2 regions of the Cytobacillus sp. FSL R5-0377 genome follow, and region 2 is predicted to be linked to the other one. Evidence: predicted binding sites of a transcription regulator. Region 2 holds the regulator's gene; the other holds the start of a gene.

Region 1 (4,433 bases), 320 kb from region 2:
TAAAATCCGAGGGAAACAGCCAAAAAAATGAAAAGCGGGCTGGAAATGGGGATATGGCAGTGGTTAAGAAGAGTTTGAAGATGGGACAGTTCAAAACAAAATAGGCCCCGTTAAACTAACGGGGCCTTTTCAAGCTAATGCTATTATTTTTTCACTTTCACTTTTCCGGACCATTTTTTAAATCCGCCCTGCAGGTGTGAAAGGTCTTTGTAGCCTTTACGGTGCAAAAACTGGGCAGCTCTCGCGCTTCTCATGCCGCTCTGGCAATATAAGTATACTGGCTTGTCCGGACGCAGTTCTTTCATGCGCATTTTCATTTGTGAAAGCGGTATATTGCGGGCACCTAAAATATGGCCGTTTTCAAATTCATTTGGTTCGCGAACGTCGATTAATTGGGCTTTTCTATAGCCTTCTCTAAACTGGTCTTCAGTAAGTGTTTTAACAATGCGGCGCTGATAAAACCAAGTTATGACAGAATAGGTAATGATTGCACCCAAAATGATTAGAATGAAATAAAGTGTTTCCAATATGTCTTTCTCCTTTCACACATAGGTAAGCCAACTAATATTATATAAGTCTTTCCTAATGGGAGTAAAGGAAATCTGGTAAATTTGTTTTGGAAATTCAACATGCTTTTAATTTCACATCAATTTTGGTAGACTAATAACCGCAAATGACTAGTTAAAGAATCTGAAAACGAGGGTTATATATGACTAAAGAAGTTTGGCGATTTATTGATTCTAAAGAGGGGTCACCCTCCTTTAATATGGCTTTGGATGAAGCTTTGCTTGACTGGAACAGTGAAGGAAAGATGCCTCCGGTAATCCGGTTTTATGGCTGGAACCCCGCAACTCTTTCGATTGGATACTTCCAAAAGGCTGAAAAGGAAATAGATATGGAAGCAGTGAAGCAGCATGGTTTGGGTTTTGTCCGCAGACCAACAGGCGGAAGAGGGGTGCTTCACGAACATGAACTCACCTACAGCGTGATCGTTCCTGAAAACCACCCGGAAATGCCCACTACAGTAACGGAAGCGTACAGAGTCATTTCTGAAGGAATTCTAAAAGGTTTTCACGCACTTGGTATGGAGGCGTATTTTGCTGTGCCAAAGACTGCTGAAGAAAGGGACTCTCTGAAAAATCCAAGATCGGCTGTTTGTTTTGATGCCCCAAGCTGGTATGAACTTGTAGTAGAAGGCCGTAAAGTAGCAGGGAGTGCACAGACAAGACAAAAAGGTGTCATCCTTCAGCATGGCTCTATATTACTTGATTTGGATGAAGACAAGCTCTTTAGCTTGTTCAAATATCCTAATGACCGGGTAAAAGAGAGAATGCAAAAGGCTTTTAAAAATAAAGCTGTGGCCATAAATGAGCTGACAACAGAAAATATTACTCTTGAGCAGGCCAAGGCAGCTTTCAAGAAGGGGTTTGAGGAAGGCCTGAACATTGTGCTGGAACCTTACGAGCTTTCAGATGATGAGATGGCATATGTACAAAAAATCGCAAAAGAACGATATGAAAGCGATGAATGGAACTATAAGAGATAAAAGCGGCTAAGTCGCTTTTTCTCTTTTTTTAAGGATGTTTTCGCAAGTTTGCTGCCATTTGTTTTATTTTTACTGAGTTGATTGGAGCGGGAAGGTGCAAGATCCTCGAAAATGCACGTGCATTTTCTTCGTGCGGTGTGTACTCAAGGAAACTTATTCGGAGTCCTGCGGGAGCAGGGTATCCGGGTGCAAGATTAATGAATATTTTTCCAAATAATGAACAAAAAAAGTGCAAGCTTCAAAATGTGTTAAAATTTATCGTTAATTGTCGAAAATCGGTCATTAACTCTGTTTTTCTTCAAATTTTAATATTTTTTAAGTTTGACAAAACGATAATTTGCTGAACTCAACACAACATGTAGTGTTGTCGAAAATATTAATAACACTATATATTGATTTTATGGTTTAAGATGTGGTAACTTTAGGGTACTATTTTGACAGATAGATTTACTCTATCTGTCAAAATGTACTTCCATATTTGATTTAGAAAGAAGGAGTTGTAACAATGTCTGTTGCCCTAGGACAAAAAATGAAATTAAACATTGAACGTTTAAACAAGGACATCCGTCTCTTTCCTCAGGTTCACCCTGTAACCCCTGATATGAAAATGACCCACAAAGGTGTTTCCCGCTTGGTTATGCTAGACCGCTATACCTTCAAAGACACCGAGAAAGTGACACTCACAAACGGTGACTTTGTTGTTCTCACCATAAAGGAAGATCCAAAATTTCCTGCACGCGGATTAGGCTATATTCTCGACATAGACTGGGAAAACAAGACAGCAAAGGTTTTAGTAGAAGAAGATTACAGAGGAGTGCTGGATGATCCGGAAGAAGTGAGAACAGGCATTATTACAAAGCCTCTTGATGTAATCGAGAAGCCTCTGGAAATCTATTATGAGCAAATCGCCAAGCGTAATGCAACTGGCCTTGCATCTGTTGAAAAAACCGAAGAAAAAAGAAAAGAATGGTTTGAAAAATTCTATCAGGAATTGAAAAACCTGAATTTTATTCCGGCTGGCCGGGTGTTGTACGGAGCAGGTGCTGAAACAGATGTTACGTATTTCAACTGTTATGTAATGCCATTCGTGCAGGATTCCCGTGAAGGAATTTCCGAGCACCGCAAGCAGGTAATGGAAATCATGAGCCGCGGCGGCGGCGTAGGGACAAACGGTTCAACTCTTAGACCGCGCAATACACTCGCAAAAGGAGTGAACGGAAAATCCTCCGGTTCAGTTTCCTGGCTGGATGATATTGCGAAGCTTACACATCTTGTGGAGCAAGGGGGATCCCGAAGAGGTGCACAGATGATTATGCTATCTGATTGGCATCCGGACATTATCGAATTCATCATTTCGAAAATGCAAAACCCAAGAATTTTACGCTTCCTTCTTGAAAATACAAAGGATGAAACCATAAAAAAATATGCTAAAGAAAAATTAAAATTCACTCCGTTTAATGAACAGGAAATTGCCATGTACCAGGGCATTATTAATTACAAAAGCATTCCAGGCTATGGCGGCTTCAGTGAAAAAATCATTAAAGACGCAGAGGAAAAGCTTGCGGCTGGAGGTACTTATAGTGTTCACAACTCTGAGTTCCTGACAGGAGCAAACATTTCAGTCTGCCTCACGAAAGAATTTATGGATGCGGTTGAAAATGATGCAGAATATGAGCTTCGTTTCCCGGATGTTGAGTCCTATGATGCCGAAACGATGAAAACATACAACGAAGAATGGCATAAAGTAGGTGATGTCAGAGAGTGGGAAAAACTAGGCTATAAAGTGCGCGTTCATCGTAAAATTAAAGCGAAAGAGCTATGGAACCTGATTAACATCTGTGCAACATACTCAGCTGAACCAGGCATTTTCTTTATTGATAATGCCAACGACATGACGAATGCACAGGCTTACGGACAAAAGGTCGTAGCTACAAATCCTTGCGGCGAGCAGCCTCTGGCGCCAAATTCCGTATGTAACCTTGCAGCAGTAAACCTTGCAGAAATGGCAGATAAGGAAAATAAAACAGTTAATTTTGAAAAGCTGAAGCGTACTGTTGAAGTGGGTGTACGGATGCAGGACAATGTCATAGATGCTACACCATACTTCCTTGAAGAGAACAAAAAGCAGGCATTAGGCGAGCGTCGTGTTGGTCTTGGTGTAATGGGGCTTCATGATCTGCTGATCTATTGTGAAACAGAATATGGATCTGAAGAAGGCAACGTGCTGATTGATAAAGTCTTTGAAACCATTGCTACTTCAGCATACAAAGCTTCTATAAAGCTTGCAGAGGAGAAAGGAAGCTTCCCGTTCTTAACAGGTGAAAATCCTGAAGAAACGAATCGCCTGCGCAAAGCTTTTACAGAAACAGGCTTCATGAAGAAAATGCCTGAAGATATCCGTGCTTCTATTTTAAAAAGCGGAATCCGCAATTCGCATCTTCTAACCGTTGCTCCTACGGGATCCACAGGAACCATGGTGGGAGTATCTACGGGCCTTGAACCATATTTCTCCTTCTCATACTTCAGAAGCGGCCGCTTAGGCAAGTTCATTGAAGTGAAGGCAGATATAGTTCAGGAATATTTAGACCGTAACCCGGATGCTGATCCTGAAAATCTGCCTGAATGGTTTATTGCGGCGATGGATCTTGCTCCGGAGGCACACGCAGATGTCCAATGTGTGATCCAGCGCTGGATTGACAGCTCAATCAGTAAAACGGTCAACGCACCAAAAGGCTATAGTGTTGAACAGGTTGAAAAGGTATATGAACGCCTATACCGTGGCGGAGCAAAGGGCGGAACAGTATATGTGGACGGATCGCGCGATTCTCAGGTACTGACGCTTAAAGCTGAAGAGAACACCTTTGATAGCGATGATACAGTCAAAAAA
Region 2 (4,433 bases):
TTGCTCTGCTGTGTGTACTCAAAAAGCTTGCTAAGGCTTTTCTCTACCATCTCAGATGTCAATTCATCCTGATGTTTTTGGAGAAAGGCCTTTACTTCAGGGTGATTAAGCGTTTGGTTCCTCATCATTTCATATCTTCTTTGAAAACCTTCATTGCCAGCAAGACGCCGTAATGTTTCATTAATTTTTTCCATTAATCAGTCACCTCCTGTGATCGCAGTTTTTTTAATTTCTCCTTAAGTTCCCTTTTTTTCAATTCCCGCTCATACTGTTCCTTTTCGCTATTTTGCTGCTGGGTCTGTTCCTTTTTGGCAGCTGGGCTGCTATTTTCATCAAACCAGTCTGGAAGCATCTCTGTTCTGATCGGCTTCCTTTTGTTCCCCGTTGGGCCTGCAGTTTTCTTTCCTTCCGCCCAATCAAGGTATTGGCGATGTTCCTTTTTGGCTAATGCAATAGCCGCCTCAGGGGTTTTAATCTTCTTTCTCGCCCAGTGGCCAGCTATTTTTTCTACGTACCCTTTCGTCAGCTTCATATCTGTTTTGAGCATAACATATTGAATCAGCACATTAATTACCCCAGGCAGAAGCTTTTGCTGGAACATGACATCTTCTATAATCTGCAGATCGCCCTTCGAAGGTTCTGCTCCTCCTGATATATCTTTTAATAGCTGCCTGGGTGAGGTAATTTCCAAATAACGAATTAATTCTTCTTCCTGTGTTTCAGGCTTTTTTTTATGAGTATGATGAATGGCAGGCTGAACCCGGTCTATCAGGGATGGAAGCATATCCTGGTTTTGGAATTGATACCAATCCCGCGCAGATTTTCTTAATTCATCAATGTTTATCTCATTATCTTCATTTACGGCGCTGATGACAATATTTTTCATCTGAATAGGGTCGATTCCGTATAAAAAGGCAAGATTGCTGATGGAATCCTTTACTTTAACTGTAAGGGCTTTTTTTGGTACAAGCGATTCATTAAGCCCTGCCTGAAGCAATTCAAAATTAAACTCTTCATTTCCAATTTGAATGCCCTCCTGCTCCTGCCTTCCAATATACCCTTCCCCATCCGATTCATTCATCAGCTTCACCACTTCTTCATCTAACGAACCAGGGTGCCCGGATTGGAATACATCCTGGAAAGCCTTTGTTACTTCCTCAAATCCCATGGCCGGCTGCACCTTCTGATCTGAGAAGAAGCGCTTCAATCTCATAAATTGATTCTTGCCCAATTTCTTATAAAGATAGATATTGAGCATGCCATCAAGGAAGAATTGTTCAGGTGTCAGCGGTGGAAGCAGCTCGTAAATAAATGACCTTGTCTCTTCTTCTTTGTTCACATATACCTTTAAAAGTCCTATCCCTTCAAGCTTGAGACGGGCTTCATAAATATCTTTAAGCCCCATCCCCATGAAATTCATTAAACTATGGTGTGAGTTGGAAGATGACCATAGCCGATTTTCTTCAAGTTCGGCCCATAAAGTCATATACAAACTGAAGCACACAGAGCCAATGAGCGGCTGGTATAAGAGTGTCAGCACTTTCCGGTCATAATCATGCAAAAGCCCGCTGGCTGCTACTGTATATCGGTCTATTGGAAGCATCTCCTGCCAATGCTGGGCCATGGCGTTCACCTTTTTCTATCTAAATTTTTTTATCCTGTCAATTAAAAGCATATCCCGCAAAAAAAAGAGCCAAAGAAAACCCTTCAGCCCATCAGCCTATTTCATCAAATCTCTACACGTATAACTTGCTGTTTTTCGCCTAACATTGCTGCCGGATGATTTCCGCTCCAGGCTGCTCGGTGAACAGCGGTGAAGGCAGTAAGCCTTCCTCTGCGCTTCGAGTTACTAGGGCGGTACTATCAGCTCCAATCAACTCGAAAAACATACAAAAGCAACAAGTCTTGCAAAAATAGCTTTCATCCAAAATCAGTGCAGCGGGAAAACTGTCCAGATTACGATTGTTCTTTTTTAATTAGTTCCTTAAGTTCATCAATAAACACATTGATATCCTTAAATTGCCTGTATACCGATGCGAACCGGACATATGCGACCTCGTCAATCTTTGCGAGCCTGTCCATGACCATTTCGCCAATTTCATCACTTTTTATTTCAGAAACACCGTTGCTGCGGAGTTCTTTCTCCACTTCAAAGGTAATATCCTCGAGATCTTTTAAAGCAACAGGCCTCTTTTCACATGCTTTAATAAGGCCTCTCAGAATTTTCTCCCGGCTGAATTCCTCTCTGGTACCTTCTTTTTTCACAACGATTAATGGAATTTCTTCCACTTTCTCAAAAGTCGTAAACCGGTATCCGCATTTCTCGCATTCTCTTCTTCGGCGGATCGATCGGCTGTCATCCACAGGTCGGGAATCAAGAACACGGGTATTATTGTTTTGGCATGAAGGGCATCTCATACAATCAGCTCCGAATTTTTTTATAAGTTGGCTTTAACTATTTACCGAAGATTATTTGATACTCTTATCTTATAAAAAAGGAGTTGTCAGTACAAGTACAACTATTTATCTGCATTTCTTGCAGAACCTAGAAAATCATGCCGTTTATTTAATTTTTCATATATCGAAAGAACCTCTCTCTTAAGAATTGGGTGCACTCCTGCAGGTGAGGATTGTTCAGTTGAAATATTGATATCTACAGCTGTTTCAAAAGGCTTGACAGTCACGACTGTCACAATGGCAAAAACGGATTTGTCTTTTTTTATTTCTGCAGCAATTTCGCCGTGTTCCTTGGAAATGCTGAGAATGTTCACATTATGGTCTGCCCTGAATAACTCTTCAATCGTCTGCAGCATTTGTGCTGTATTGGTTCTATAGTATCTTGTAGTAAGCTCAGGATCAGAGTGGTTTTCATTTGTTTCACACTGCTTTTTATAGCGTCTGGCAAGCTGACTGAAAATCGACATTCTCTTTCCTCCGTCTATTATTTGTAACTTTATTGTACTATTTTTTACGAAGATACTAAAGGTACTGGATTTTAAGCAAAATAAAAAGAGGTGTATTAAATACACCTCTGAATTGCCTGGTTCATTTTGTATTAAAGTACTTGAGCTTGTTTAACTTGAACTGGACCCATACCGCGAGGAATTTCGATATTCTCACGCGTTTGAGCTCCTAACGCTTCTGCAATAAAGTCTGCAGCAATGTTAGGGTCAAGATCTCCACACGTATACACATCAATGCTGGCATAGCCATGCTCCGGGAAGCTGTGAATAGTTAAATGAGATTCAGAGATGATAACAACTCCGCTGACACCCTGTGGCGCAAACTTATGAAATGCAACCTCGCGAATTTCCGCACCAGATTTTAATGCAGCATTTACGAATGTCTGCTCAATATAATCCATATCATTTAACTTTTCAAAATCGCATCCCCAAAGTTCTGAGATTACGTGACGACCCATAGTTTCCATATTCAAATTTCCCCCTTTAAACTTTTAAGCTATTAATTAATGAAATTCCAGATTTATACTGGTCTATAACTACCACGGGGGAAAGTTAGTCCAAAGAGGTCCTAACCCTTTAAGTAGCTACCATACCAAAACCTCGGAGAAGTTCACGAGGATTAGTATACTTTGTTTAATTTCTTTTTGCAACACATTGTTCTACATTTTCTTCGCAAATTTCTGATTCAAAAAAGGAGTTTTGTCCAATAAAAGGAGCCTGCCGGGGAATGGCAGGCTTTAAAGGTAAGGTATGGGTAGTTTTAAACTAAAAGAGATTGGAAATTAGCCAACTTTAACGGCAGATGCTTGTAAAAGCTCCTGTGCAACATGTTTTGTCAAGTCTACGACACGGCAGGAATAACCCCACTCATTATCGTACCAGGCAAGTACTTTCACTTTGCTGGTGCCTATTACCATTGTAGATAATCCATCAATGATGGCAGAGTGTTCATTTGTGTTGAAATCGATTGACACCAATGGTTCGTCTGTAATATCCAGGATACCATGCAAAGATCCCTGAGAAGCTGTTGCAAAGGCAGCATTCACTTCTTCAATTGTTACGTCGCGCTTTAAGTCTACCACGAGGTCAACTAAGGAAACGTTAGGAGTTGGCACGCGCAGTGCCATCCCATGTAATTTGCCTTTTAAATGAGGCAGTACCAGCGACAAAGCTTTAGCAGCACCAGTGGAAGTCGGGATGATAGACTGTCCGCAAGCACGGGCACGGCGTAAATCCTTATGCGGGTTATCAATATTTTTCTGATCGTTTGTATATGCATGAACGGTTGTCATAAGTCCGTTTTCAATGCCAAATTGTTCATCAAGCACTTTCGCAACAGGTGCAAGACAGTTTGTTGTGCAGGATGCATTTGAAATAATATCATGTTCTTCAATTTTTAATGCGCTTTCATTTACGCCCATAACAATAGTCACATCTTCATTTTTTCCAGGAGCAGTAAGTATTACCTTT

The links. Region 2 encodes NrdR, which represses ribonucleotide reductase genes. Its sites were predicted from a motif close to AACACNATATATNGTGTT; they were not measured.
Region 1: a site for NrdR is predicted at 1,895-1,912, ahead of NSQ49_RS19165 (vitamin B12-dependent ribonucleotide reductase). Genes of this name have one in related genera too.

The regions. Positions count from the first base shown of each region.
Region 1 covers NZ_JBBORA010000001.1:3,762,646-3,767,078, forward strand. The annotation lists gene NSQ49_RS19155 (rhodanese-like domain-containing protein) at 144-527, opposite strand; gene NSQ49_RS19160 (lipoate--protein ligase family protein) at 710-1,546, shown strand; gene NSQ49_RS19165 (vitamin B12-dependent ribonucleotide reductase) at 2,052-4,433, shown strand, end outside.
Region 2 covers NZ_JBBORA010000001.1:3,437,766-3,442,198, reverse strand. The annotation lists gene dnaI (primosomal protein DnaI) at 1-194, opposite strand, end outside; gene NSQ49_RS17510 (replication initiation and membrane attachment family protein) at 194-1,624, opposite strand; gene nrdR (transcriptional regulator NrdR) at 1,957-2,418, opposite strand; gene NSQ49_RS17500 (hypothetical protein) at 2,520-2,924, opposite strand; gene speD (adenosylmethionine decarboxylase) at 3,056-3,430, opposite strand; gene NSQ49_RS17490 (glyceraldehyde-3-phosphate dehydrogenase) at 3,746-4,433, opposite strand, start outside.